DNA from 3 places in the Friedmanniella luteola genome. Region 3 is predicted to be linked to each of the others. Evidence: riboswitches for the same ligand, from Rfam matches in the RefSeq annotation. Region 3 holds a riboswitch; each other region holds the start of a gene.

The links. Region 3 has a riboswitch for S-adenosylmethionine ahead of BLT72_RS13630 (aminotransferase class V-fold PLP-dependent enzyme). Riboswitches for the same ligand answer to the same signal wherever they lie in the genome.
Region 1: it holds a riboswitch for S-adenosylmethionine, as region 3 does, so the genes downstream of both, BLT72_RS02190 (cysteine dioxygenase) here and BLT72_RS13630 (aminotransferase class V-fold PLP-dependent enzyme) in region 3, are expected to answer to the same signal.
Region 2: it holds a riboswitch for S-adenosylmethionine, as region 3 does, so the genes downstream of both, thrC (threonine synthase) here and BLT72_RS13630 (aminotransferase class V-fold PLP-dependent enzyme) in region 3, are expected to answer to the same signal.

What each region holds. Positions count from the first base shown of each region.
Region 1 is NZ_LT629749.1:461,824-471,407, forward strand. Features, by position in the region: gene resB (cytochrome c biogenesis protein ResB) at 1-1,579, shown strand, start outside; gene ccsB (c-type cytochrome biogenesis protein CcsB) at 1,581-2,588, shown strand; gene BLT72_RS02185 (rhodanese-like domain-containing protein) at 2,709-3,110, opposite strand; gene BLT72_RS02190 (cysteine dioxygenase) at 3,107-3,625, opposite strand; SAM riboswitch class IV at 3,794-3,911, opposite strand; gene BLT72_RS02195 (response regulator) at 3,975-4,691, opposite strand; gene BLT72_RS02200 (ATP-binding protein) at 4,678-6,006, opposite strand; gene BLT72_RS02205 (mycothione reductase) at 6,110-7,480, shown strand; gene BLT72_RS02210 (DUF1905 domain-containing protein) at 7,520-7,978, opposite strand; gene BLT72_RS02215 (biotin transporter BioY) at 8,001-8,561, opposite strand; gene BLT72_RS02225 (glycoside hydrolase family 3 N-terminal domain-containing protein) at 8,724-9,584, shown strand, end outside.
Region 2 is NZ_LT629749.1:608,574-618,157, forward strand. Features, by position in the region: gene BLT72_RS02845 (hypothetical protein) at 1-1,195, opposite strand, end outside; gene manA (mannose-6-phosphate isomerase, class I) at 1,203-2,393, opposite strand; gene BLT72_RS02855 (Gfo/Idh/MocA family protein) at 2,395-3,414, opposite strand; gene BLT72_RS02860 (DUF3263 domain-containing protein) at 3,519-3,827, shown strand; gene BLT72_RS02865 (hypothetical protein) at 3,824-4,309, opposite strand; SAM riboswitch class I at 4,414-4,527, shown strand; gene thrC (threonine synthase) at 4,538-5,839, shown strand; gene BLT72_RS02875 (MoaD/ThiS family protein) at 5,836-6,111, shown strand; gene BLT72_RS02880 (GAP family protein) at 6,117-6,833, opposite strand; gene BLT72_RS02885 (TetR/AcrR family transcriptional regulator) at 6,900-7,577, shown strand; gene BLT72_RS02890 (helix-turn-helix transcriptional regulator) at 7,538-8,521, opposite strand; gene BLT72_RS02895 (TIGR03086 family metal-binding protein) at 8,622-9,233, shown strand; gene BLT72_RS02900 (RecQ family ATP-dependent DNA helicase) at 9,417-9,584, shown strand, end outside.
Region 3 is NZ_LT629749.1:2,889,981-2,899,564, reverse strand. Features, by position in the region: gene BLT72_RS13645 (FAD/NAD(P)-binding protein) at 1-267, shown strand, start outside; gene BLT72_RS13640 (LLM class flavin-dependent oxidoreductase) at 269-1,360, shown strand; gene BLT72_RS13635 (hypothetical protein) at 1,357-1,596, shown strand; SAM riboswitch class IV at 1,711-1,825, shown strand; gene BLT72_RS13630 (aminotransferase class V-fold PLP-dependent enzyme) at 1,862-3,262, shown strand; gene BLT72_RS13625 (glutathione S-transferase C-terminal domain-containing protein) at 3,259-4,224, shown strand; gene BLT72_RS13620 (LLM class flavin-dependent oxidoreductase) at 4,221-5,444, shown strand; gene BLT72_RS13615 (NtaA/DmoA family FMN-dependent monooxygenase) at 5,441-6,844, shown strand; gene BLT72_RS13610 (LLM class flavin-dependent oxidoreductase) at 6,841-7,932, shown strand; gene BLT72_RS13605 (ABC transporter substrate-binding protein) at 8,069-9,584, shown strand, end outside.

The sequences.
Region 1 (9,584 bases), 2.3 Mb from region 3:
GCGCGGTGGCGCCCGCTTCGTCTGGACCCAGCTGACGTCCATGCGGACGGCGCTGGTGCTGCTCTTCGCGCTGGCCCTGGCGGCCATCCCCGGCTCGCTGGTCCCGCAGCGGGCGGTCTCCCCGGTCCGGGTCGCCGACTTCATCCGCGACAACCCGACGCTGGGCCCGCTGTACGAGCGGGTGGGGCTGTTCAACGTCTTCACCTCCGCCTGGTTCTCGGCCATCTACCTGCTGCTGTTCGTGTCCCTGGTCGGCTGCATCGTGCCGCGGGTGGGGGTCTACGCCCGCGCGCTGCGGGCCCGGCCGCCGCGCACGCCGCGGAACCTGGCCCGGCTGCCCGCCTACGCCCGCACCGAGGTCACCGACGACGCCGGCGTGCTGGACCGCGCCGCGACCGAGCTCCGTCGTCGCCGCTACCGGGTCGACGTGCGCGACGACGGCTCGGTCGCCGCCGAGCGCGGCTACCTGCGGGAGGCCGGCAACCTCGTCTTCCACATCAGCCTGCTGTTCGTGCTGCTCGGCGTCGCCCTGGCCAGCCTCTACGGGTTCCGGGGCACCAGCGTCGTCATCGTCGGCCAGGGGTTCGCCAACAACCTCACCCAGTACGACGACCTGCAGGCCGGCGCGCAGTTCGACGAGTCCGACCTGCAGCCGTTCAGCGTGGTGGTCAAGAGCTTCGACGTCGCCTTCGAGACCGGCCCGGTGCAGCGCGGTGCCGCCCGGCTGTTCCGCGCGCAGGTGGAGGTCACCGACGCGCCGGGCCAGGCGCCGCACGCCGAGACGCTCGAGGTCAACAAGCCCCTGCAGATCGGCGGCACGACGGTGCACCTGGTCGGCCACGGCTACGCGCCGGAGGTGACCATCCGCGACGGCAACGGCGACGTCGCGTTCTCCGGCCCGGTGCCCTTCCTGCCCCAGGACGGCCAGTTCACCTCCGCGGGCGCGATCAAGGCCCCCGACGCCCGGCCCGAGCGGCTGGCCTTCGAGGGCTTCTTCCTGCCGACGGCGGTGACCACGAACGGCAGTGCCCCGACGTCGGGCTTCCCGGACGCGCTCAACCCGGCGCTGTTCATCAACGGCTGGTCAGGCCCGCCCAAGGTGGAGACGGGGGAGCCCGAGAACGTCTACTCCCTCGACACCACCGGGATGACCGAGATGGTCGACGCCGACGGCGCGCCGTTCCGGATCGCGTTGCAGGAGGGCGCCACCGTCGAGCTGCCGGACGGCCGCGGCACGATCACCATGGACGGCTGGCAGCGCTGGGTGAAGCTGCAGGTCGGCGACTCCCCCGGGGTGCCGATCTCCCTGCTGGCCATCGCCTTCGCCGTCCTCGGCCTGTGCTTCTCGCTGTTCATCCGGCCGCGCCGCGTCTGGGTGCGGGTGGTGGACGGCCCCGACGGCGGCCGGCTGCTCGAGGTCGGCGGCCTGGACCGCGCCGACGCCCGCGGCGGGCTGACCGAGGACGTCGACGAGCTCGCCGAGACCCTCGGCGGTGCCCCGCCGGGCGGCGCGGACGCATCCCCCGACGCCCCGGACCGCGAACCCTCTCCAGCAGCACCACCCCTGAGGAAGCAGTGAGATGAACCCTGAGCAGCTCTCCAGCATCGCGCTGGTCACGTCCGTCGTGGTCTACATGCTGGCGATGTTCGCCCACGCCGCCGAGTGGGCCTCGGCCCGCGGCGTGGCCCCGGCCGGCGCGTCCACCCGGACCCGCGGCGAGCTGGTGGGGGTCGGCGCGCGGGGCGAGACCGTCTTCGGGGGCGTCGAGGCCCCGGCGGGGACCGGTGCCGCCGACGCGGTGGCCGACGACCCCGCCGACGAGGCGCCGGGCAGCCGGCAGCGCGTCGAGCAGTTCGGCCGGATCGGCGTCAGCCTCACGGTGGTCGGCTTCCTGCTCAGCCTGGTGGGCGTGCTGGCCCGCGGGGTGGCCGCCGGCCGGGCGCCGTGGGGCAACATGTTCGAGTTCACGACGACGGCCATGGTCTTCGTCGTGGCCGCCTACCTGCTGATGGTGTGGAAGGCCGGCATCCGCTGGCTCGGGTTGCCGCTGACGCTGCTGGCCGCCGTCGCGAACGGCCTGGCCGTCACCGTCTTCTACGTGGCCGTGGCCCCGCTGGTCCCCGCGCTGCACTCGGTCTGGTTCGTCATCCACATCGTCGCGGCGGCCATCTCCGGCGCCGCCTTCAACGTCGGCGGCCTGATGTCGATCCTCTACCTGGTGAAGAAGCGGGCCGAGGACCGCGGCACCGTCCGCGGGTACCTGGCGCTGCTGCCCACCGCCCGGCGGATCGACCTGCTGACCTACCGCTTCCACGCCTTCGCGTTCCCGCTGTGGACCTTCACCGTCGCCGCCGGCGCCGTCTGGGCCGAGTACGCCTGGGGCCGCTACTGGGGCTGGGACCCCAAGGAGACCTGGGCGCTCGTCACCTGGGTCATCTACGCCTGCTACCTGCACGCCCGCTCCACGGCCGGCTGGCGGGGCAGCAAGGCCGCCGCCATCGCGATCCTGGGCCTGGCCTCGTTCTGGTTCAACTTCGTCGGCATCAACCTGCTGGTGTCCGGCCTGCACTCCTACGCCGGCGTCTGACCCGCTCCCGCACGACGAACTCCGCGCCGCCCGTCCTGCAGGGCGTGCGGGAGGGAGTTGATCGTGCGGCGTGGTGTCGTCGCCCTGAGGGGCAGGCGGCGGCCGCCTCGCGCGGACGGCTCAGAGCAGCTCGCGCCAGGCGGCGAAGCCGCCGACGACGTCCGTGGCCCGGTGGACGCCCAGGTCCTGCAGCGCGGCGGCGGCGAGGCTGGAGGTGTAGCCCTCCTGGCACAGCACGATGACCTGGAGGTCGTAGGAGGCGATCGGCAGGGCGGCGTCGCTGGCCGGGTCGAACCGCCACTCCAGCACGTTGCGCTCGACCAGCAGGGCTCCGGGCAGCTCGCCCTCGGCGGCGCGCTGCGCCGCCGGCCTGATGTCCACCACGACCGCACCGGCCGTCCAGAGGATCCGGGCCTGTGCTGGGGTGAGCCTTGCGAGGCGCCCCCGGGCCGATTCCAGCACTTCTTGGATGGTCCTGCGACCGGTGCGGGTCGTGATGGCTGGCGGGATGAGGACGCTCACCAATTCACCCCGGCCAGTTGCGATCCGGACGAATGTAGCAGCGATCCGTGCCGGGTGTACTCCGTCATCTCGGTCAGTGACGGGGCGTAGACATGGACGCTGACGGCTGGTAGTGCGTCGGCGTTGACGACCTGGTGGACGTGCCGCGGCCCGAAGGGGCGGACGCCGCCGGCGACCAGCCGGCGGGCGCCGGGCACGACCCTGGCGGGCTCGTCGTCGCGGGCCGGGGTGGCGTGCTGCTCGGTCAGCACGCCCTGCACGGTGGCGAAGGCTCCGGCGCTGCCGCCGTGGTCGTGCCACGCGGTGCCCTGGCCCGGCAGCCAGGTGAGCAGCCAGACCTCGTGGTCGTCGGCGGTGGCGGGCAGCCGGGTGGCGAACCGGCTGTGGGCGTCGAAGCGGACCAGCGGCCGCCAGAGGGCCGGGGTGTCGGCGATGCGGCGCGCGATCTGGGCCGGGACCGGGCGGCGGAGCCGGGCCGACGGCAGGGTCGGCTGCGGACGGGCGGTGATGGACATGCGGGGTCTCCTGTGATCCGGCGCAGGGCCGGCGGACGTGCGGGTGGAAGGGGTCGCGGCGGGCGCTCAGCCGAGGCTGGGCGCGGCGGGACAGGCCATGCTGGTGGTGCGGCACAGGTCGACGTGCAACCGCCCGTGCAGGTGCTGGTTCACCCGGGGACTCCTCCGACTGGACGCTTGCCGACGCCCGAGGGGGTCGCCGACCTGGTCGTCACCCGGAGCACCCCGCCGTACCGGAGGGTTGCTGGCCAGCGAGCCGGGGCTCGTGCAGCTGGCACTCATGACCTGGGCGTCAGCGTAGGCCGCCAACGGCATTCCCGACAAACCCTTGTCTCACAATGGGGAATGCTCAGCCGCGGCGGCGGGACCCCGGGGACATCACCGTCGACAGGTCGGGGGCGGTGAGGAAGTGCCGGTGCTCGGCGGCGAAGGCCGCGAGGATCCCCTTCTTGTTGCGCGTCCGGCCCGGGTGCGGCACGTCGTGGAACTTCTCGTTGAACTGGATGGCCGCCTCGGTGGCCCGGTCCTTGAAGCCGCGCAGGCTGCCGGGCTCGACGCCGAGAAGCTCGGCCACCCGGGCCATGTCGCCCGCGGCCTCGCGCAGCGCGCCCCAGATCCGCACCCACGAGGCGTCGGCCAGCAGCGAGTCCAGCAGCGGGGACCACTGCAGCCGGCGCTGCCAGGGCGTCGGCGTGGGGTTCTGGCCGATCCGCAGGGCGGTCAGGTAGTGCATGAGGGTGTGCGGGTCGTTGCGGGTCTTGTCCAGCAGCGCCGCGGCCCCGAACCAGTGCCGGGCGGCGGCCGCGTACAGCGTCCGACCGCTCTCGGTGAACTGGCTGTAGGTGACGATCTGGGTGCTCGGGCGCTCGAGGTGGAGCCGGAGCAGCGCCGTCAGGCCGGTGCTGGTGCGCGAGCTGAGGTTGAAGTCGACGAAGGCGACCTCCCAGCTGTGCCCCGTCCGGAGGAGCTCGTTGAGCTGGTCGACCCCGGGGGCGACGGTGAGGCCGCGGCCGAAGGCGCGCTCGAAGTTGGCCCGTTCCCCGGGCACGTCGTCAACCAGCAGCACCCGGCCCGCCGACGTCGTCGTCGTGGTCGTCGCCCTGCCTCCTCTCGGCCGCGGCGCCCTGGGGCACCCACCGGGCCCGGACCGTCTTGGTCCCGGCCTCCTCCTCGCACGTCAGCGACCCCTGCAGCCCCGCCAGCCGGGTCTGCAGCCGCGCCGAGCTGGTCCCGGGGCTCTTCCACACCCCGACGGGCATCGGCGGCGCGTCGTCCTCGACTTCTATCACGAGCAGTCCCTGACGCTGCGCCAGGTGCACCGCGATCAGCCCTGCGCCGGCGTTCACCGCGTTGCCCACGAGGTCGCTGAGCACGATCCGGGCCAGCTCGCGGTCCTCGCGGCCCAGGTGGTCGGCGTCGATGTCGACGTTCACCTCGGCCCCGACGGCCCGGGCCAGGGTGAGCACGGAGGCGGCGAGGCTGGCCGGGGTGGTGGAGCTGACCTCGCCGATCCGGGCCAGTGTCATCGTCTCCCGCAGCCGCGCGTTGGCGCTGACGGCCAGCTCGTAGAGCGTCGGGGCGCTGGACCGGACGCCGCGGGCCTCCTGCTCGAGCAGCCGCAGGTGGGTCGACAGCGCGCCGTGCGTCTCGCTGATCACCAGCTCCCGGCCCGCGTGGGCCTCCTCCGCGACCAGCGGCGCGAGGTGGGCGAGGGCCAGGTCGGCGTCGCGGACCCGCAGCGAGACCAGCAGCGGGGTCAGGCAGACGACGACGGCGGCCAGCCAGGTGCTCTCCGGCCAGTCGGCGGGCAGCGCCAGGACGCTGACCAGCCCGGCGGTCAGCGGGCCGGACACCCAGCGCAGCATCTCGTGCCACACGGGCCGGCCCCGCTCGTCCGGGTTGAACCAGGCGTGGTCGGTGAAGATCGCGCAGGCGGTGCTGGTGAAGTGCCCGACCGCGGCCGCGAGCATGACGAGCCGCAGCAGCGGCGGCAGGTCGGTCGCGACCCAGGACGCCAGCACGACGAGCAGCAGCCCGCCGACGATCTCGGCGTAGGTCTCCACCGCGATGGCGTGCCGGCCGTTCTTGCGGCTCAGGTCGGCGTGCAGGGCCGTCGCCGGCCACCGGCGGGGGAGGGACTCCGCGCGCTCGTGGTGGGCCTGCACCAGCTGCAGCACCACGCACACGGCCGCGGGCAGCCACAGCAGGAGCGCGGACGGCCACCGGTCGCTGTGCAGGGCGCCGGCACCGACCGTCGCGACGGCCACGCACCGCACCGCGGTCGCGCGCAGGTTGTAGGTGCTGGAGCGCCGCAGCATGGTCAGGTAGGCGAGCCGGCCGCGCCGCCCCTGCCCCCACTGGCTGCCCCACCCCGTGCTCACCAGCACATGGTGCCGTCCGTCCCGGACGGCGGCAAGGAGGCCCGGCCGCCAGCGGAGGGGCGTCTGCGGCGGCGGACGCGGCCCCGCCTGGCACCATGGCGGGGTGCAGCACTTCGACCTCGTCATCATCGGCTCGGGCTCCGGCAACTCCATCCCCGACGAGCGGTTCGCCGACCTCTCCATCGCGCTGGTCGACAAGGGCGTGTTCGGCGGCACCTGCCTGAACGTCGGCTGCATCCCCACCAAGATGTTCGTGCACCCGGCCGACCTGGCCGCCAGCCCCGGGCACGCGGCCCGTCTCGGCGTCGACCTCGAGCTGCGCGCCGTACACTTCGCGGAGATCCGCGACCGCATCTTCGGCCGGATCGACCCGATCTCCGAGGGCGGGCTGAAGTGGCGCTCGTCCAACGAGAACGTCATAGTCTTCCGCGAGCCCGCCCACTTCCTCGACCCGCACACGCTGCGGGTGGGGGACGAGACGATCACCGCGGACCGCTTCGTGCTGGCGGCGGGCAGCCGCCCGATCATCCCGGACGTCCCGGGCCTCGACTCGGTCCGCTACCACACCTCTGACACCGTGATGCGGCTGCCGGAGCTGCCCCGCTCGATGGTCATCGTCGGCGGGGGCTACATCGGTGCGGAGTTCGCCCACGTCTTCTCCTCCTACGGCACCCGGGTCACCGTCGTCGTCCGCGGCGACCGGATGCTGCGCGGGGAGGACGCCGAGGTCTCCGAGCGCTTCACCGACCTGATCCGGCGCCGCGTCGACCTGCGCACCGGGACGGCCGTCACGGCGGTCCGCCCGGCCGGCGGCGGGTCCGGCGTGACCGTCAGCCTCGACGGACCCGACGGCGCCGCCGAGGTCACCGCCGACGTCCTGCTGGTGGCCACCGGCCGGGCGCCGAACGGCGACACGCTGGCCCTCGACGCGGCCGGGGTGGCGGTGGGCGAGGACGGCTACGTCGTCGTCGACGCCCACCAGCGCACCACCGCCGAGCACATCTGGGCGCTCGGCGACGTCGCGTCGCCCGACCAGCTCAAGCACGTGGCCAACCATGAGGCCCGGGTCGTGCAGCACAACCTGCTGCACCCTGACGCCCTCGTCGAGGCCGACCACCGGTTCGTCCCGCACGCGGTCTTCTCCGACCCGCAGGTCGCGTCGGTCGGGCTGACCGAGGACCGGGCCCGGGAGCAGGGCCTCGACGTCGTCGCCGTCACGCAGCAGTACGGCGACGTGGCCTTCGGCTGGGCCATGGAGGACACCGACCACTTCGTGAAGCTGGTCGCGGACCGGCGGACGGGGCTGCTGGTCGGGGCGCACCTGATCGGCCCGGAGGCGTCGTCGCTGATCCAGACGCTCATCCAGGCGATGAGCTTCGGCCAGCACCCGCACGCCGTGGCCCGCGGCCAGTACTGGATCCACCCGGCGCTGGCCGAGGTCGTGGAGAACGCCCTGCTCAAGCTCCCGGCCTGACCAGGGTCCTGCCGGCCGCCCGGGCCGGTTGGGGCGCCGTCAGCCCGCGCGGAGGAGCCGGTGCCGGAGCCGTTCCAGTCGGGCCGCGCGCGCCTGCTCGTCGGCGGCCCCGGCGATCCAGCGGTGGTACTCCTGGTGCTGCTCGGCGGTGAGCGCCGCCCAAGCGGCCCGGGCGGCGGGCTCGGTGCCCAGCAGAGCGGTGAGCCCGGCCGGCTCGGGCACCGCCGGCTCGGGCTCGGGCGCCGCGTCGGGCACCTCGGTGAGGTCGACGTCGACGGTGTCACCCGCGTGGACCTCGAGCCGGCGCAGCAGGGCGGCGGGCAGCCCGAGGTAGGTGCGCCCGGCGTGCACCGCGAGCCGTGAGCGGTGCTCGACGCCGCCCAGCACGGCCAGCACCGCCACCTTGCGGCTGGAGAAGGTGGCGGTCACCTCCGCCGGCACGACGACCGCGTGGCCGCCGCGCCCGGCGGAGCTGACCTCGGCGGAGAACCGCACCATGGTCGGTGGGGCCGGGGCGCCGTCAGCGGCGCTGGCCGACCAGCTTCCAGGCGGCGGGCAGCAGGCCGGCGGCGAGGGCGATCTTGAGGGCGTCGCCGACGAGGAACGGGACCACGCCCACCAGCAGGGCCTTCTCGAGGCTCATCCCGGTGATCAGCACGAGGCCGGGCACGCCGACCGCGTAGATGGCGAGGTTCCCCAGGACCATCAGGCCGACGCTGCTGGGGACGGTGCGGTCGGCGCCGCGCTCGGCCAGCCGGCCGACCAGGTAGGCGGCGATGACGAAGCCGACGACGTAGCCGAACGACGCGAACGCCCAGCCGCTCTGGTGCTGGGCGAACCACGGCACCCCGGCCACGCCGGCGAGCAGGTAGAGGGCCATCGAGGCCACCCCCCGCCGCGAGCCGAGGACCGCGCCGACCAGCAGCACCGAGAAGGTCTGCAGGGACAGGGGGACCGGGCTGAACGGCAGCGGGACGAAGACCTGGGCGGTGAGACCGACGAAGGCCGCCCCGCCGACGACGAGGGCGATGCTGCGCGCGACCCCCCCGGGGATGACGTCCGCGAGGGTCCGCGGGCTCACGCTCGTGATGCTCGACATCTAGGTCGGTCCTTCCACACGTCGGCCGGCGCGCGCGGGAGCGGTGTCGCACCCGGCGCAGGTTTCGGCCCCACCTTAGGGCGCGCGCCCGCGGTGCGGCCAACGGAGGCTCGTTGATGGAACAGTTGCCCCGGGAGGTCTCACATGTCGTCATCGATGCCCGTCCGCCGCCGCCTGCGGCCCGGGCTCACCGCGCTGGTGCTCGGTCCGCTGCTGGTCGGGCTGGGCTCCTGCGGGGTCCTCGGCGCGGCGCCCGCGCCCAGCACCTCGAGCGCGGCCGCTCCGACGGGCGCGAGCCCGGCAGCCCCGTCGTCGTCCCCGGCCGGAGGGCCGTCGGCGTCCGCGTCGGCCAGTGCGGGCGGTCCGGCCGGCCCGGCGTCCACGCCGAGCGGCACGCCGTCCTCCGGGGCGACCCCCGCCGGGGACGCGGCCGGCCGCTGCGCCGCGCTGGTGCGACGGCTGACGCCGGAGGAGCGGGTGGGGCAGCTGCTGATGGTCGCGGTCACCTCGACCGGGATGACCGCCGAGCAGGCCGCCGCCGTCGGCCGGACGCAGGCCGGCAGCGTCATCCTGCTGGGCAACTCCACGGCCGGGTTGAAGGCCGTCCAGGGCGTCGTCGCGGACGTCCGCGCGGCCGCGGTCCGCCCGCAGCGGGTCAACGTCCTGCTGGCCGCCGACCAGGAGGGGGGGCTCGTCCAGCGGCTCGCGGGCGAGGGCTTCTCCGACATCCCGTCCGCCCAGCAGCAGGCGAGGCTGTCGGACGAGGAGCTGGCGTCGAAGGCCGAGACCTGGGGCGACCAGCTGGACCGCGCCGGCATCAACGCCGACCTCGCGCCCGTCGCCGACGTCGTCCCGCGCGAGCTGGCGGCGGTCAACGAGCCGATCGCCGGGTTGCGCCGGGGCTACGGCTCCTCGCCGTCGGTGGTCGCCGCGAAGGTCGACGCCTTCACCAGCGGCCTGGGGGAGGCCGGCATCGCCACCGCCGTCAAGCACTTCCCGGGGATC
Region 2 (9,584 bases), 2.3 Mb from region 3:
GCAGCCCGCTCACCGCGAGCACGAGGACGCCGACGGCCGTCCCGGTCCCGATCGGCGCCACCGGAGCACGAGGACGTCGCGCGACCAGCGCCAGCACGCCCAGCGCCCCGACGGTGGCCAGCGCCCACCAGCGGCGGAAGTCGATCCCGGCCACGGAGAGCGCCAGGGCCACCGCCACCGATCCGCCCACCAGCAGCCAGAACGTCCGGTCCCGCCACGCGCGGCCGAGCAGTCGCCAGGCCACCGCCAGCAGCAGCAGGTGCACGCCGGCCCAGACCGCCGTCGTGATCACCACGCTGAGGACGCTGGTCGTCGTGTAGTAGCTGCTGATGTTGTCGAACAGCCCGTAGCCCAGCCGGGACACCGCGTCGTGGTCGGGCGGTCCGCCCGGCAGCGGGACCGGCGCCGGCACACCCGCCGCCGCCGCGTCGGCGTGGGCCCGCGCCAGCGCCGCCGGGGGAGCGGGCAGCACCGCGCTGACGACGGCCAGCACCAGCCCGGGCAGCACCGCCAGGGTCGGCGCGAGCGTCCGGGCGCGACCGGCGGGGAAGGCCGACCGGAGCGCGCACCAGGCCAGCGGCAGCACGAGGACGGCCAGCAGCTCGACGGCGCCGATCGCCACCGAGGTCGCCAGGGCGACGAGGACCACCGCGAGGACGGGCGGCAACCGGGACCAGGGGACCGTGACCACGACGACGGCGACCAGCACGCCCAGCGCGTCCGGCCGGCCGAGGTCGCGGGCGGTGTGCGACAGGCCGAGCGGCGTCGCCACCACGGCGGCCGCCAGGGCCAGCCCCGTCCAGCGGTCGCGTGCGCGGCGGGCCAGTGCGGCCGCGAGGACCAGGAGTGCGACCACGGCCGCCACCGTCAGCCCGACCGCAGCGGCGTTGGCCAGGGCCAGCGTCGGCGGCCGGCCGCCCGACAGGGCGCGCAGCACGGCTCCGGGCAGACCGCGCCGGACGAAGCCGTCGTCGTAGCCGAGCCAGTACTGCGGGGCGACGTAGGGGGTCATCGGGTCGGTCCGCGCGGCCCGCAGCACCAGCGCGACCACGGTGACCAGCAGCACCACCCCCGCCAGCCCGGCGGCGGTGGCGACGGTGACGGCCACCGCCCGCCGCGGGCGCTCGGCGCTGCCGTGCCGACCGGCCACGGCCGTCGCGCCACCGTCCGCGGCGGCGCCGGGTCCCAGGTGCACCGGCGGCCTAGCCGCCGACGCCGGGCCCGGCGACGAAGACGGTCCCGGACCCGCTGACCACGAGCTCCTCGCCGGCGCGGGCGAAGGCGGAGCGGCCACGGGCCAGCCGCAGGTCGTCCGCCCCGCCCTCGACCACGGCGGAGCCGTCGGTCACCAGCAGCACCCGGGCGACGCCGGTGTGCGGGACCTCGACGACGGTCTCCCGCGGCTCCAGCCGCCACAGCGCGAACTCGGGCGCCGGGGTGGGGTAGCGCCAGCAGCCGGGTGTCTCCTCGACGGGCTCGACGTAGCCGGAGAAGCCGGGGGTGAAGTCGAGGATGGCCAGCAGCTCGTCGACGTCGACGTGCTTGGGCGTCAGCCCGCCGCGCATCACGTTGTCCGAGTTGGCCATGACCTCCACGCCGCCGCCGTGCAGGTAGGCGTGCAGGTTCCCGGCCGGCAGGAACACCGCCTGGTGCGGCGTCAGCGCGACCCGGTTCATCAGCAGCGCGGCGAGCACGCCCGGGTCGTCGGGGTAGGGGCCGGCCAGCTCGCGGGCGGTCCGGGCGAACAGCCCCAGGTCGCCGTCGTCGGTCACGTCGGCCGCCGCGGCGCCCACCAACCCCACCACCGCGAGCTCGGACTCACCCAGCCGGAGCAGCCGGGCGAAGACGTCGGCCAGCCGCGCGTCGGGCGCCGTCGAGGTGTCCGCCAGCGGGGCGACCAGCGCGAGCGCCTCCGGCACGCCCAGCGCCGCGAACAGCGCGTGGGTGGCCTCGGGGTCGCGGAAACCGCAGAGCGCCTCGCTGTCCTGCAGCGCGCAGAGCATCTCGGGCTTCGGCCAGGTGTCCTTGTACAGCCGGTCACCGGCGTCGGCCGCGATCCCGGCCGCCTCCTCGCGGGCGTACCCCTCCTCGGCCTGCTCGCGGGTGGGGTGGGCCTGCAGGGAGAGCGGCGCGTCCGCGGCCAGCACCTTGAGCAGGAACGGCAGCCCCTCGCCGAAGTCGCGGACGGCCTCCGCGCCCACGATGCCGGCCGGGTCCTCGGCGATCACCTCGGTCAGCGGCCGGTCGCCCAGCGTCGACGGCGCCGAGGTGTGCGCGCCGAGCCACAGCTCGGCCTGCGGCTCGTCGGTCGGCTCCTCGCCGAGCAGCGCGGGGATGAAGGTCGGCGAGCCCCAGGCGTAGGGCTGCCGGACCCCGGTCAGGAGCTCCGGCACCTCAGGCCCCGGTCCGCGCGGGCGCGCCGACGGCGTCCTGCCACCGGCTCAGCGTCCGCGACACCGCCAGCGTGTCGGCCCAGGGCACCAGCGGTGACTCGACCTCGCCGGCCCGCAGGCAGCGCATGACCTCCTGCGCCTCGAAGGTGTAGCCGCCGCCGGGCCAGGACGCCAGCAGCTCCTCCGGGGCGTCGGTGCCGTCGCGCCACACCGTCAGCTCGGCCGGCCGGAGGTAGAAGTCGTCGAACATCACCCGGCCCTTCGTGCAGTACACGGCCAGCCGGTTCGGCAGGCCGGCACGCAGGGTGCAGAGGACCGAGGCCGTCGCCGCCGGGCGGTCCGAGGTCGCCGGGTAGGTCAGCAGGGCCGCCGCGTGGTCGTCGACGCCGGTCGAGGCGGCGGTGCCGTAGCCCAGCACGTCCTCGGGCTCGCCCAGGAACAGGTTGACCGCGTGCACCGGGTAGACGCCGGCGTCGAGGATCGCCCCGCCGGCCTGGGCGGGGTCGAGCAGGCGGTGGCTGTCCGGGCCGTCGAAGGCGAAGCCGAACTGGGCGTCGACGTGCCGCACGTCCCCGAGCTCCCCGGACGCGACGAGCTCGGCCGCGTGCCGGATCAGCGGGTGGGTGCGCGTCCACATCGCCTCCATGACGAACAGGCCGCGCTCCTGGGCCAGCGCCAGCAGCTCCTCGGCCTGCGCGGGAGCCACGGTCAGCGGCTTCTCCACCAGGACCGCCTGGCCGCCCTCCAGGCAGAGCTTCGCGGAGGGGAAGTGGTCGTTGTGCGGGCTGGCGACGTACACGACGTCGACGTCCGGGTCGGCGGCGAGCTCCTCGTACGAGCCGTGGCTGCGGCGGACGCCGTACTCCGCGGCGAACGCGGCGGCCTTGTCGGCCGACCGCGAGCCCACCGCGACCAGCGTCGCCTCGTCCGGCAGCAGGGCCAGGTCCTTCGCGAGCACGGAGGCGATGTGGCCGGTGCTGAGGATGCCCCAGCCGGTCGTGGGGGCGTCGGGTTCAGTCACCCCGCCATCGTGGCGCATCCGGGTGACCGGGACGACGCCGGTCTGTGGTCGCCCGCCTCGCCGGGGTGAATGACACCCGTGTGGTTTGCCCCTACGATGGCGGCATGGTCAGCGCCTCGAACCCGTCGCTCGAGAGCCGTGAGCCCTTCGGTGAGCTCAGCGAGCGGGACGCCGAGATCCTCGCCTTCGAGCGCCAGTGGTGGAAGTTCGCCGGCGCCAAGGAGCAGGCGATCCGGGACAAGTTCCAGATGTCGGCCACCCGGTACTACCAGGTGCTGAACGCGCTGATCGACAAGCCGGAGGCGCTGGTCCAGGACCCGCTGCTGGTCAAGCGGCTCCGCCGGCTGCGGTCCACCCGGCAGCGCAACCGGTCCGCGAAGCGGCTCGGCATCGACCTGACCATCGACTCCTAGGTCCTCGGCCGCGGGCGCCGTCGGCTGAGCGCCGCCCGCGCGGCGGGCACCAGCGGCCGCACCGGCACCTCGCGGTACCCGCCCAGCGCCAGCCCGGCCCGCCGCTCGAAGACGTTGGCGGCCGCCCGGTCGCCGGTCCGCAGCACCGACCAGACCAGGCAGACGCCGTAGGCGGGCAGGAACGGCAGCCCCGCGCACCAGAACCACTGCCAGCTGTGCCGCTCCTCGTGCTCCAGCAGCGCCGGCCGGTGCGCGTCCCACCGGCCGGCGGTGACGAGCACGTCCCCCACCGTGAACGCCCCCGCCACCGGGAACGGCAGCCGGTACCCGTCCGCCAGCAGCAGCCCGCGCGGCCCTGGACGCACCTCCGCGCGGCCGAGCCGGGCCACGGCCAGCCCGAGCACCGTGCTGAGGTTCACCCGGTTCCCCAGCCGCCGCACGCGGTCGGGTCCGCTCAGCTCGGCCGGATGTCGAAGACCCATGACGGAACCGTAGCGCGCGCTCACTGTCCCGGATGGCGGACGCCGTTCCCACCTGTTGGGACCGCGATGTGCCCGCGTCGGAGACCCGCACGTAGGGTGAACCACGTTCATCCAGAGGGGATGAGGGAACGGCCCTTTGACTCCCCGGCAACCGCCTGGCCAAACCAGGAACGGTGCCAACTCCGCCGTGGTCGAACGTCGGCCACGACAGATGAAGAAGGAACAGGAATGACTGCGCTCGCAACCCCCTCGGCCACCTCGGCCGGGGTGCCCGCTCCCGCCGGTGTCCGGCCCGGAGCCTTCGGCAACGCCACCCACCTCGTCTGCCGCGCCTGTGGCGAGAAGAGCTCGCTCGGCCCGTTCTACGCCTGTCTGGAGTGCTTCGGCCCGCTCGAGGTGGGCTACGACTTCCCGACCATCACCCGCGCGCAGCTCGAGGCCGGTCCCAAGAGCATCTGGCGCTACGCCCCGCTGCTGCCGGTGCCCGCCGACATCGCCACCTTCCGCTCGACCGACCCGGGCTACACCCGGCTGCTCGACGCCGCGAACCTCGCCGCGGACCTGGGCCTGCGCAAGCTGTGGGTCAAGGACGACTCGGGCAACCCGACCCACTCCTTCAAGGACCGCGTCGTCGCCGTCGCGCTGTCCGCGGCCCGCGAGCTGGGCCTGCACGTGCTGGCGTGCCCCTCGACGGGCAACCTGGCCAACGCCGTGGCGGCCGCCGCCGCGCGGGCCGGCATCAAGTCGGTCGTCTTCGTGCCGGAGAACCTCGAGCACCAGAAGATCATCGCCTCCGCCGTCTACGACACCACGCTGATCGCGGTGCAGGGCAGCTACGACGACGTCAACAAGCTGGCCAGCGAGATCGCCGCCGAGGAGGAGGGCTGGGCGTTCGTCAACGTGAACGTCCGCCCGTACTACTCCGAGGGCTCGAAGACGCTGGCCTACGAGATCGCCGAGCAGCTGGGCTGGCGCATCCCCGACCAGGTCGTCATCCCGGTCGCCTCCGGCTCGCAGCTGACCAAGATCGACAAGGGCTTCGCCGAGCTGGTCACGCTCGGCCTGGTCGAGGACAAGCCGTGGAAGATCTACGGCGCCCAGGCCACCGGCTGCTCGCCGATCTCCCAGGCCTACCGCGCCGACCTCGACTTCGTGCCCCCGGTCAAGCCGGACACCATCGCCAAGTCGCTGGCCATCGGCAACCCGGCCGACGGGCCGTACGTGCTGGACGTCGTCCGCCGCACCGGCGGCCTGATCGCCGACGTCGACGACGAGACCGTCGTGCAGAACATCCAGCGGCTCGCCCGCACCGAGGGCGTCTTCGCCGAGACCGCCGGCGGCGTCACCGTGGGCGTCACCGCGAAGCTGATCGCCGACGGAGTCCTCGACCCCGACGCCGAGACCGTGGTGATCAACTCCGGGGACGGCCTCAAGACCCTCGACGCCGTCAGCGGCCGCGTCGGGCCCAAGACCACCATCCCGCCCCGTTACGACGCCTTCACCGACTTCTGGAAGGGGCTCGACCGATGAGCGCCACCGTCCGCATCCCGACGATCCTGCGCACCTACACGGCCGGGGCCGGTGAGGTGTCCGCCGACGGCGGCACCCTGGCCGAGCTGCTCGACTCGCTCGAGGCCCACCACCAGGGCATCCGGGCCCGGATCCTCGACGACGCCGGCCAGCTGCGGCGCTTCGTGAACGTCTACGTCGGCGACGAGGACGTCCGCTTCTCCGGCGGGCTCGAGGCCCCGGTTCCCGAGGGCGCGAAGGTCTCGATCATCCCGGCCGTCGCCGGCGGCTGACCGCCTCAGGCGTCCGGCAGCAGCGCGCCGACGGCGTCGAGCCCGACCAGGACGCCGATGACCCCGACCACCCACGCGCTCGCGCCGGCGGTCCTCGTCGTCAACCAGGCCTCGAGCCGCGCCAGCCGCGGCTCGAGGCGCCGCCCGCCCGCCCGCCGCACGGCGAGCAGCACCAGGGCGGGTGCCACCATCACCGCCACGTAGCCGGCCAGCACGGCGAGCTGCGTCGCCCGGCCGACGCCGGCGGTGACGATCAGCCCGACCGCGCCCAGGTAGGGGAGCATCGACGCGACCTCGACCGCTCCGGCCAGCAGTGCCACCCCGACGACGACGGGCAGGGTCGCGTCCGCCCCGAGGGCCCGCCGGCGCCAGGCCGACGGCCGCCTCGGCGGCAGGCCGCGGCGGGCGCGGCGCTTCGCCGCCATCCTCGGGTCGAGGACGAAGGACAGCACCACGAGCGCGACTCCCAGCGCGAGCTGCGCCGCGCGGGCGACCCGGGACTCCAGCAGGGGTCCGACGACGGCGACCGCGGCCTCGGCGCCCAGCATCAGCAGCACCCCGACCCCGAGGTAGAAGACGGCGAGCACGCCCAGGTGCACGACCACGTTCCGGGTCCTGACCCGCGGGCTCAGCAGCATCATCAGCGGCAGCACGAGGGTGCCGAAGCTGGTCGAGTCCACCAGCGCCAGCCCGAGGAGGGCGGCGAGGACGGCGACGGACATGAGCTGCTCCTGATTTAGCACGACTGTGTCATAAACCTAGCAGTACGGCTGTGCTACAAAAGCCGCATGCCCAAGCTGGTCGACCACGAGGAGCGCCGGCGTGACCTCGCGCGGGCGACGTGGCGCGTGATGACCCGGGAGGGTGTCGGGGCGGTGTCGGTCCGGACCGTCGCCGCCGAGGCCGGCCTGTCGACGGGCGCGCTGCGGCACTACTTCCCCGACCAGGCGAGCCTGCTGCTCTTCGCGGCGGAGCACACCGTGGAACGGATCGGCGAGCGGATGGCTGCTGAGCTGGCCGACCGTGACCGGGCCCCGATCGCCGTGGTGCAGGGTCTGCTGGAGCAGCTGCTGCCGCTGGACGCGGAGCGGGAGGCCGAGGTCGCGGTCTACTTCGGGCTGATCGACCTGACCCGCCTGGCGCCCGGGCACCAGGACTTCCGCAGCTGGGCGTTCCGGGAGAGCCGCCGGCTGATCCGCTCGCTGGTGCTCTGGCTGGCCGGCGGGCCCGAGCCGGAGCCGGAGCTGCTCCTCAGCACCCGGACCCGCGGGGCGGAGCCGCTCGCCGACCCCGCCCTGGAGGCGCAGGCCCTCATGCTGCAGGTGCTGCTCGACGGGCTGGCCGTGCAGGGCCTGCTGCACCCGCAGCTGATGGACGCGGCGACCCAGCGCGCGGTGCTCCGTCGCGAGCTCGAGCGCGTCGCCGGTCAGGACGGGTCGGCGGCCGGCGACCGGACGTCGGGGTAGGCAGCCAGCAGCTCCTCGGCGACCGCCACCATCATCGTGAGCAGCTCGGGCGGGGCCAGGGCGCGAACCGCCGACCCGAGGCCGGCGAGCACCCCGACCGTCGGGCGCAGCACGTGCACCTCGACCTCGAACACCACGGGCGGCCCGTCGTCGAGCACCCGCGGCCGTCCCGCGCCCTGGCTGGCCAGCAGGGTCAGCGCGAGCTCGTAGCGCGCCGGGTCGCAGGACAGCCGGATGGTGTGGCCGGGCGGGCCGGCGAACTGCGACCGCAGGTCGCCCCACAGCGCCCGGAGGTCGAGGTCGGCGGGCCGGCTGCTCGGCTCGTCCAGCACCGTGGCGGCGAGCACCCGGGAGAGGCGGTAGGACCGGGGGCGGCCCCCGTGGCCCGCGATCAGGTACCAGGTGCCGGCCGCCTGCAGCAGCCCGTAGGGGTCGACGGTCCGGACGCCGGTGCGGGTCGGGTCACGCGGCCGGTAGGTCAGCCGGAGGCGGCGGTCGGCCAGCACCGCCTGCTGCACGGCGTCGAAGTGCTCGAGCTCCTCGGCGGCTCCCCACCAGCCGGTGAGGTCGACGAGCACCCGGTCGCTGATCCGGGCGGCCGACCGTCCGTGCTCGGGCGGCGCGGAGCCGGCCACCTTGCGCAGCGCGGAGGCGAGCGGCCCGGCCAGCCCGAGGGAGTCCGCCGGCACCCGACCGGTCAGCAGCAGGGCCTGCACCTCGCTGGCGGTCAGCTCCTCGACGGCGGGCCGGTAGCCGGGCAGCAGCGAGAAGCCGCCGCCGCGGCCGCGCTCGGCGACGACCGGCACCCCGGCGGTCGACAGCGCCTCCATGTCGCGCAGCACCGTCCGCGGCGTGACCTCCAGCCGTCGCGCCAGCTCCGTCGCGCTGAGCCGGCCGTGCTGCCGCAGCAGGCCGACGACCTGGAGCAGACGGTCCGCGCGCACGGTCCGAGCATCGCAGACAACCATGACAGGAGGTGTCAGGTATGGCGTTCGAGGATGGTCGCAGACGGTCCCGACCGGGGCCATCGAGCCGAGGAGAGCCATGACCGCCACCCAGATCGACGCCCCCCGCACCGCGGACGACCCGCGGCCCGCGCTCGCCCGCACCCAGGCGTGGATCGTCGGGCTGCTGGCCACCGTCACGCCCGAGCAGCTCGCGCTGCCCACCCCGTGCACCGAGTTCGACGTCGCCGCGCTGGTCCGGCACCTGTACGGCGTCGCGGACCGCGTCGAGGCCCTGGGCCACGGGCAGCCGGCCGCGTCGGTGCCCGCCTTCGCCGAGGCGCTGCCCGACGACCTGGCCGCCGGCTACCGCGAGCGGGCCGCGCGCTCGCAGGCCGCCTGGGCCGACGACGCCGCCCTGAGCCGGGTCGTCGTCGCCCCGTTCGGGCCGCTGCCCGGCGCGCAGGTGGTCGGGGTCTACGTCAGCGAGCAGCTGACCCACGGCTGGGACCTGGCCGTGGCGACCGGGCGGCCCGCCGAGGCCGACGCCGACCTCGCCGCGCTGGCGGAGCGCTCGATCCGCGCCGTCCTGGACCCCCTGCCGCGCGGCGGGCCCGTCCCCTTCGGGCCCGCCGTGGCGCCCTCGGCCGACGCCGGTCCGACGGCGCGGCTGGCCGCCTACCTGGGCCGGTCGCCGGCTCCCGCCGCCTGAGGCAGCCCTCGGTCCTCGCCTCGCTGCCGGTCAGAGCGTCGCCGACCCCGGGTCGACGCACGTCGGGCGGACCGGTCCTGGGTGGGGCTGTGGCCGACCGTCGTCCCCAGCCGGGTGCTCGGACTCGTCCACAGGCCCGGAGGCGGGGCGAGCGATGGCGGCGCGGGCGGGCAGACTGCAGGTATGCCAGCAGCCACCCAGCGCACCCCCGCCGCCGACGTCCTCGGTCGGGTGATCACCACGATGGCCGGCCCGGACGCCCGTCCCCGTGAGGACCAGGTCCGGGCGGTCGAGGAGCTGGTGGAGCGCAACCAGAAGGTCCTGGTGGTCCAGGCCACCGGCTGGGGCAAG
Region 3 (9,584 bases):
GACGGCGAGCGCCTCGAGACCGGGCAGCTGGCGGTCGACCCAGCCCACCGGCTGCGGCGGGCCGACGGGTCCAGCGCGTCCCGCCGGTTCGCCCTCGGCATGCACACGACGGTGAAGTCCGCCGCCTTCGCCCGGCCCGCCAGCAACGGGCCGGTGCACCGCCACAACGACCAGGTCGCGCGGACGCTGCTCGCGCTCGCGCCCCTTCCCGACCCGCCCCCGATCGACGACCCGACCGCCGCGCCCGGCGGCCCAGGAGGACAGTGACATGCCCATCGAGTTCCTCGGCATCGGAGCCACCCACGACGGCTCGGAGACCAACCCGCGCTCCGGCGGCAGCTTCGACCCGGACTACACCGTCCGGCTCGCGCGGGCCCACCAGGACCACGGGTGGGACCGGGTCCTCACGGCCTACGGGTCCGGATCACCCGACCCGGCCCAGGCGGCCGCCCTGATCGCCGCCCGCACGGACACGCTGCAGGTCCTGGTCGCGCACCGGCCGAACCTCTCGATCCCGACGTTCGCCGCGAAGACGCTGGCCACGCTCGACCACATCGCGGACGGCCGGGTGACCGTGCACATGATCACCGGGGGCAGCGACCACGAGCAGCAGCGCGAGGGCGACTTCCTGGGCAAGGACGAGCGGTACGGCCGCACCCGGGAGTACATCCAGATCCTCAAGCAGGTGTGGACCCGGCACGAGGCGTTCGACTTCACCGGCGAGCACTACCGGTTCGCGGACTTCGTCGCCGACGTCTTCCCGGTCCAGCAGCCGCGGCCGCAGATCAGCTTCGGCGGCTCCTCCGACGCGGCGTACGCCGTCGGGACCGCCGAAGCGGACGTGTTCTGCCTCTGGGGCGAGCCGCTGGCCGACACCCGGGAGCAGATCGAGCGGGTCCGTCGCGAGGCGGCGGCGGCCGGCCGGACGACCCCCCCGCGGATCCAGGTCGCGTTCCGGCCGATCCTCGCGCCCACGGAGGCGCAGGCCTGGGCCAAGGCCGAGGAGACCGTGCGCCGGATCGAGACGCTGAAGTCCGGTGGCCAGCAGTTCCGGCGCGCGCCCGGCGCTCCCGAGAACACGGGCTCGCAGCGGCTGCTGGAGATCGCCGACCGCGGCGACCGGCACGACACGATCCTGTACTCGGGGACGGCGAAGGCCACCGGCGGTGCCGGGAACTCCAACGCCCTGGTCGGGACGCCGGACCAGGTGGCCGAGGCGCTGCTGGCCTACGTCGACCTGGGCGTCGACATCATCTCCGCCCGCGGCTACGACACCTTGCAGGACGCGGTCGACTTCGGCGACCAGGTGATCCCCCTCGTCCGGGCCGAGGTGGCGCGCCGGGACGCGGTGGCGGCATGAGGTCCGCAGGTCCCGACCGGCCGCCGGAGCAGCGGCCGGCCGCGGACGGCCCCCGCCCCGGACCGGGTCGGCCGTGGCTGCCGGGCGTCGGTGACCTCGCGGCCATGGTCGGGCTCGCCGTCCCCGGCGCGCCACCCCGGGGGCCGGCGGGCGGAGCCTGGGGCTCGGCCCCACGCCGCGGGGACGACGCGGCGGCCACCGTCTGGGCCGCCCGGCTGTCGACCCTGTTGAAGTAGGGAGCGGCCGCTCCCACCCGGGCTGCGTCGCGCGGCTCGTCGGTTCCCGTGAGACGGCTGTCCACGATCTGGAACCGGGTAATCCCTACAGGAACGCATGGGTATAGTTCCTGGTGTCACGAGCGCCAGCGTCAAGCCCCGGCTTGCTGGCCGGCAACCCTCCTCCGCGGTGGGGTGCCCCGGGTGAGGACACGGCTGGCGTCTGACCGGGCGCCGGCAAGCGCGGACCCCGGCCCCGGGGTCCTGATCCCGGAGGTCGTCCGCGATGAGCCTGCTCACCCACCCCGTCGAGACCCGCGCGGCGGACGACGTCGCCCCGCTGCTGCCGGTCGTCGGCCGCGGCCAGTCCGTCCCCCTGGTCGACGGGCGGAGCGCCCGCTCCGTGCACCTGGACAACGCGGCCAGCGCTCCGGCCCTGCAGGCGGTCGCCGACCACGTCACCGCGGTGCTGCCCTCCTACGCCAGCGTCCACCGCGGCGCGGGTTACCTGTCGCAGGTCTGCACCCGGCTCTACGAGCAGGCCCGCACCGAGGTGGCGCGGTTCGTGGGCGCTCGCGACGACGACGTGGTGGTCTTCACCCGCAACACCACCGACGCCCTCACCCTGCTCAGCGGTGCTGTCCCGGGGGAGGTGGTGGTGCTGGACGTCGAGCACCACGCCAACCTGCTGCCGTGGCAGCGGGGCACGGCGCGCGTGGTCCGCGCCCACGACACCGTCGTCGCGACCGAGGCCGCCCTGGCCGCCGAGCTCGGCCGGCGGCCGGCGGCCCTGCTCGCGGTCACCGGCGCCTCCAACGTCACGGGCGAGGTGCCACCACTGGCCCGGCTGGCGGCCCTGGCCCACGCCCACGGCGCCCGGATCGTCGTCGACGCCGCGCAGCTGGTCCCGCACCGCGGGGTCGACGTGGCCGGGCTCGACCTCGACCACGTCGCCTTCTCCGGGCACAAGCTCTACGCTCCGTTCGGGGCGGGCGCCCTGGTGGGCCGCCGGGACTGGCTGGACGCGGCCCCGCCGCACCAGGCCGGGGGCGGCGCCGTCCGCGAGGTGACCACGACCGCGACCGCGTGGGCCGCCAGCCCGGAGCGGCACGAGGGCGGGACCCCGAACGTGCTCGGCGTCGCGGCTCTCGCCGAAGCCTGCCGCGCCCTGCGCGCGGTCGGGTTCGACCGGGTGCGGGCCCACGAAGCGGTCCTGCACCGCCGCCTCGTCGACGGGCTCCGCGACCGCGGCCTCGAGCCGCTGCGGATCTGGGCGGACGCGGCGGACGTGGTCGGCGTCGTCAGCTTCACCGTCCCCGGCTTCGCGGCGGCCCAGGTGGCTGCCTTCCTCTCCGCCGAGCACGGCGTGGGCGTCCGCGACGGCCGGTTCTGCGCGCACCCCCTGCTGGCCCGGCTGGGAGCGTCCGACGGCGCCGTCCGCGCCAGCCTCGGGGTGGGCAGCAGCTCCGCCGACGTCGACCGCCTGCTCGACGCCCTCGACCGCTTGCGGGCCGACGGGCCCCGCTGGACCTATACCAGCGCGGCCGGGAGCTGTCGACCCTCACCCGACCCCCGACCCCTGCCCGCCTGGTGGACCGGCGCCGGTCGTCTCGACGAGCCGTCCGCGGCCCCGTCCTCACCGTGCACCCCCGCCGACACCCCTGCACCCACCGGAGAACCCCGATGACCCTCACCACGCCCAGCACCCGCTTCGCCAGCCCCGTCGACACCGAGCGCCACGGCGAGTACCGGATCCACCAGCGCCCGGAGGACCCGCGGCCGCTCTACCGCTTCACCGGCCGGCTCAGCTCCGACGGCTCCACCGCCTTCCACGCCGAACCCGGCCGCTACCACCTCTACGCCGGCTGGTTCTGCCCCTGGGCGCAGCGGGTGGTGCTGCAGATCGCGGCCAACGGACTCCTCGGCTCGTCGGGGGGTGAGGGGGGTCGTCCCCCCTCCGGGGTTCCCGGGGCGATCGGCGTCTCCTACGTCGACGACGCCCGGGACGGCCGCGGCTGGGCCTTCCGCGAGACGCACGGACCCGACCCGGTCAACGGCTTCACGCTGCTCCGCCAGGCCTACGAGGCCACCGAGCCCGGCTTCGACGGCCACATCAGCGTCCCGACGCTGTGGGACACCACGACCGGACGGGTGGTGAGCAACGACTTCGTGACGCTGGGGATCGACATCGCCACCCAGTTCACCGGCTCCCGCTGGCCGGGGGTCGACACCTACCCCGCGCACCTCCGCGCCGAGATCGAGGAGCTCGACGCCTGGGTCGGTCCGGCGGTCAACCGGGGCGCCGGCCGGGCCCGCGGCCAGGGTCCCGCGGCCGAGCAGGCCCGGACCGACCTGCTCGCCGCGTTCACCCGGCTCGACGACCTGCTCGCCGACCGGAGCTTCCTGGTCGGCCAGGGGTTGACCGAGGCCGACTTCCGGCTGTGGGTGACCCTGGCGCGCTACGACGTGCAGACCAACGCCACCGGTCAGGTCGGCCCGCCCCTCACCGCCTGGCCGCACCTGGCCCGGTACGCCGGCTGGCTCGCCGAGCTGCCGGCCTTCCGCGCCACCACCCGCTGGGCCAGCTTCAGCGCGCCCGGCACCTCCCCGTCCTTCCTGCCCTCCAGCCCCGTCAGGAGCCACCCGTGACCCGCCCCCTGCACCTCGCCGTCGCCCTGGACGGCGCCGGCTGGCACCCCGCCGCCTGGCGGCTGCCCTCGGCCCGCCCCGCCGAGCTGCTGACCGCCGGCTACTGGGTCGACCTCACCCGGCGCGCCGAGGAGGGCCTGCTCGACCTCGTCACCTTCGAGGACGCGCTGGCTCTGCAGGGCTCGACCGGTCCCGGAGGACGGCCCGACGGCCGCACCGACGAGGTCCGCGGCCGCCTCGACGCCGTCCTGGTGGCCGCGCGGGTCGCCCCGCTGACCTCCCGCATCGGGCTGGTGCCGACCGCCACGGTCACCCACACCGAGCCGTTCCACGTCTCCAAGGCCATCGCGACGCTGGACCACGTGTCCGAGGGCCGGGCGGGCTGGCGGGCGCAGGTCTCGCCGCGGCCGGAGGAGGCGGCGCACTTCGGCCGGCGTGACGTCCCGCGGCTCGACCTGCGGCAGCGCGACGACCCCGCCGTCGCCCAGCTCCTGCAGGACCTGTTCGACGAGGCGGGCGACGCCGTCGAGGTCGTCCGCCGGCTCTGGGACAGCTGGGAGGACGACGCCGAGATCCGTGACGTCGCCACCGGCCGCTTCGTCGACCGCGACAAGCTCCACCCCGTCGACTTCGCGGGTCGCTGGTTCCACGTGCGGGGTCCCTCGATCACGCCGCGCCCGCCGCAGGGGCAACCGGTGGTCGCGGCCCTCGCCCACGCCGCCGTCCCGCGGGCCTTCGCCGCCCGCGCGGCCGACGTCGTCTTCGTCACCCCGTTCGACAACGCGGGCGTGGCGTCCGACGTCGCCGAGATCGCGTGGCACCGGGAGGCCGCCGGACGCGAGGGCACGGGGCAGGGGGGAGCGGGCCACGTGTGGGCCGACCTGGTCGTCTCGCTGGACCCCGACGCCGACCGCGCCCAACGCCGCTGGCAGCAGCTGGAGGCCTGGTCCGGCCGGCCGTTCAGCAGCGACGCCGACGTCTTCGTCGGCACCCCGCAAGGGCTGGCCGACCTGCTGCTGGCCCGGGCCGAGGCCGGCCTCACGGGCTTCCGGCTGCGGCCGGCCGCCCTCCCGGACGACCTCGACGCCATCGTCGACGCCCTCGTCCCCGAGCTGCAGCACCGCGGGGCGTTCCGCACGGCCTACGAGGCCGACACCCTGCGCGGCCTGCTCGGCCTGTCCCGCCCGCTCAACCGCTACGCCGCCGAGGAGCTCCGATGACCCGCCCCCGCAAGCAGATCCACCTCGCCGCCCACTTCCCGGGCGTCAACAACACGACCGTGTGGAGCGACCCGGCCGCCGGCAGCCACATCGAGTTCAGCTCCTTCCGGAAGCTGGCGCAGACCGCCGAGCGGGCCAAGTTCGACTTCTTCTTCCTCGCCGAGGGGCTGCGGCTGCGGGAGCAGAACGGGAAGATCTACGACCTCGACGTCGTCGGCCGCCCGGACACGTTCACCGTCCTGGCCGCGCTGGCCGCCGTCACCGACCGGCTGGGCCTGGCCGGCACCATCAACACCACCTTCAACGAGCCCTACGAGGTGGCGCGGCAGTTCGCGAGCCTCGACCACCTGTCGGCCGGCCGCGCGGCCTGGAACGTCGTGACCTCGTGGGACGCCTTCACCGGCGAGAACTTCCGCCGCGGTGGCTACCTGCCGCAGGACGAGCGGTACGCCCGGGCGCAGCACTTCCTCGACGCCGCCTTCGCGCTCTTCGACTCCTGGCGCGGCGACGAGGTGGTGGCCGACCAGGGGTCGGGTGCGTTCCTCAGCCGGCCCGAGGTGGGTGGGTTCTCCCACGTCGACCAGCACTTCGACATCAGCGGGGCGTTCAGCACGCCCCGCAGCCCGCAGGGCCGTCCGGTGATCTTCCAGGCGGGGGACTCCGAGGAGGGCCGGGAGTTCGCGGCGGCGTCGGCCGACGCGATCTTCACCGGCCACGCCACCTGGGACGCCGGCCGCGCCTTCTACGCCGACGTCAAGGGCCGGCTCGCGCGGCACGGCCGACGGCCGGACCAGCTGGTCGTGCTGCCCGCGGCGACGTTCGTCCTGGGCGACACCGACGCCGAGGCCGCCGACCTCGCCCACGACGTCCGCCGCCAGCAGGTCAGCGGGCAGACCGCCATCAAGTTCGCCGAGCAGCTGTGGAACGTCGACCTCAGCGACCACGACCCCGACGGCCCCCTCCCGTCCTTCGACCCGGTGGTGGGGGAGAACACGATCGCCCGGGGCCGGGCCAGCGTCCGCCGGTTCCGCGACCCCGTCGGCACGGCCCACGCGTGGCGCGAGCGGGCCGAGGCCGAGCACCTGTCCCTGCGCGAGCTGGTCATCGAGGTGACCGGGCGCCAGTCCTTCATCGGCTCGGCGGAGACGGTGGCGACGAGGATCGACGACTTCGTCCAGGGCGACGTCAGCGACGGCTTCATCCTCGTCCCGCACCTCACGCCCGGCGGGCTCGACCGCTTCGCCGACACGGTCGTGCCCCTGCTGCAGGAGCGGGGATCCTTCCGCACCGAGTACGCGGGCACCACCCTGCGCGACCACCTCGGGCTCGCGCTCCCCGAGCCCGGTCCTTCGACGGGATCAGGGCACGGGTCACTGGTCGACGGGCAGGTGGCCCGGTGAAGTTCCTGGCCATCACCCTGATCACCCACCTCCCCGACCCGGTCACCGGGGTCCAGAGGTCGACCACCGACGCCTACCGCGCCGTCGTCGACAACGCCGTCCTGGCGGAAGAGCTCGGCTTCGACGGCTACGGCGTGGGGGAGCGGCACGAGCGGCCGTTCATCTCCTCGTCCCCGCCGGTGGTGCTCAGCCACATCGCCGCGAGGACCGAGCGGATCCGGCTGTTCACCACCGTCACCATCCTGAGCCTGCTCGACCCCGTGCGGGCCTACGAGGACTACGCGACGCTCGACCACCTGTCCGGCGGTCGGCTGGAGCTGATCATCGGCAAGGGCAACGGCACGGCCCAGCGCGACCTGTTCGCCGTCACGCCCGAGGACCAGTGGGCGCGCAACGCCGAGGGGTACGAGCTCTTCCGGCGCCTGTGGCGGGAGGAGAGGGTGACCTGGTCGGGCCGGTTCCGACCCGCCCTCGTCGAGGCCGAGGTCTGGCCGCGGCCGCTGCAGCAGCCGGTCCGGGTCTGGCACGGCTCGGCGACCAGCCGGGAGTCGGTCGACCTCGCCGCCCGCTACGGCGACCCGCTGTTCTCGGCCAACGTCACCCACGCCATCGAGCCGTACGCGGCCCTGGTGGACCACTACCGGGAGCGCTGGGTGGCCCACGGGCACGACCCGGCGGACGCCGTCGTGGGAGCGGGCACGGCCGGCTACCTCGCCGCACCGACCTCGCAGGAGGCGGTCAGCCGCTACCGGCCGGTCTTCGAGGCCGGCCTCGCGGGCCTGACCCGCGCGGGCCTGACCCCGAGCTTCACCACCCTGGAGGACCACGTCGAGCGCAGCTCCGCCCTGGTCGGCAGCCCCGCGCAGATCGTCGAGAAGGTGCACCGCTACCACGCCCGGCTCGGGCACACGGTGCTGCACGTGCACGCCGACGGGGCCGGGCTGACCCCCGCCGAGCACCGCACGAACCTCGAGCTCTTCCAGTCCGACATCGCCCCGGTGCTGCGCCGGACCATCCCGGACCCGCCCTGGCCCGGCACGCCCACCCCGACGCCGGACCGGCGCCCCGCGCCGGTGCCGGTGGGCTGAGCCCGTTCCCCGGCCCGTCCCCCGTCCCCCGAGCCCGTCCTCCGTTGCCTGAGCCCGTCCTCCGTTGCCTGAGCCCGTCGAAGGGCCACCCCTCGCCCCGCGTGCCCCGCACGCCCACCCACCTAGGAAGCACCTCGTGAGCACGTCCCTCCGCCGTCCCGGCGCCCTGCTGCTGGTCCCCGCCCTCGCCGCCGCCCTCGGGCTGAGCGCCTGCGGCGGCGCCGACTCGGCCGCCGGCACTGGTGACGCCGACACCTTCACCTTCGCCCTCGCGTCCGACCCGGGCTGCCTCAACCCACGGGTCGCCGGCAACAACGACGCCGCCTACCCGTCCCGTCAGCTCGTCGACTCCCTCACCGACCAGGATCCCGAGACCGGGGAGATCAAGCCCTGGCTGGCCGAGAAGTTCTCCGTCAACAAGACGGCCACCCAGTTCACCTTCACGCTGCGCGACGGCGTCACCTTCAGCGACGGCACCCCGCTGACCGCGGAGACCGTCCAGCAGAACTTCGACGAGATCATCACCCACGGCGCCGCCCAGGCGCAGTCGCTGCAGTTCCTCACCGGCTACGCCGAGACCGTCGTCGTCGACGACCGCACCGCCCGCGTGGAGTTCGACCAGCCCAACGCCCAGTTCCTGCAGGCCACGGCCAGCCACTTCCTCGGCCTGCTCGCCCCGTCGTCCCTCGCGGCCGACCCGGTGACGCGCTGCGACGGCAACATCGTCGGCACCGGTCCGTTCGTGCTCGACCACTACACGAAGAACACCGAGGTGGTGGAGACCCGCCGACCCGGCTACGCCTGGGGGTCCTCGCTGTGGGAGCACACCGGTGAGGCCGCGTCCGCCCGGCTCGTCTTCAAGGTCATCCCCGAGGCGGGCGTCCGCTCCGGCTCGCTGCGCTCGGGTCAGGTCGACGCCATCGGTGGCGTGCCGCCGCAGGACGAGAGCTCGCTGCAGACCGGGGGCATCACCCTGCAGATCCGACCCAACCCCGGCCAGGTCTTCACCCTGACCCCCAACGTCCAGCGGCCGGCGCTGGCCGACGTCCGGGTCCGACAGGCGCTCAGCCACGCGGTCGACCGGTCCGCCGTCGTCGCGGCCGCGCTGAGCCCCAGCTACGAGGCCGCGTCCAGCGCGGTGGCCTCCACGACACCCGGGTGGACCGACCTCGGCGACGAGCTGACCTACGACCCGGCGGAGTCGAAGAGGCTGCTCGACGCGGCGGGCTGGACCCCGGGCGCGGACGGCATCCGGGAGAAGGGCGGCCAGCGGCTCACCCTCGTCACCTACTGGGGCACCAACTTCAACCCGAACCAGGCGGCGCTGGAGCTGATCCAGCAGCAGGCCAAGCAGGTCGGCATCGAGATCGACCTCAACTCCGTCGCCATCGGCGAGCTGCAGGCCAAGCTGGCGACGGGTGACTTCGACCTGTCGTGGGGCAACAGCACCCGGCCCGACCCCGACATCCTGCGCAACACCTACTGGCGTGACGGCACCGCGCCCTACGGCATCGACGACCCCGCGCTGGTCAAGGCCCTCAAGGCCCAGCAGACGACGACGCAGCAGAAGGCCCGGTTCGCCGACGCGGCCACCGCTCAGGAGGTGATCGTCGAGAAGGCCTACGGCGTGCCGGTCTTCGAGCTCATCACCG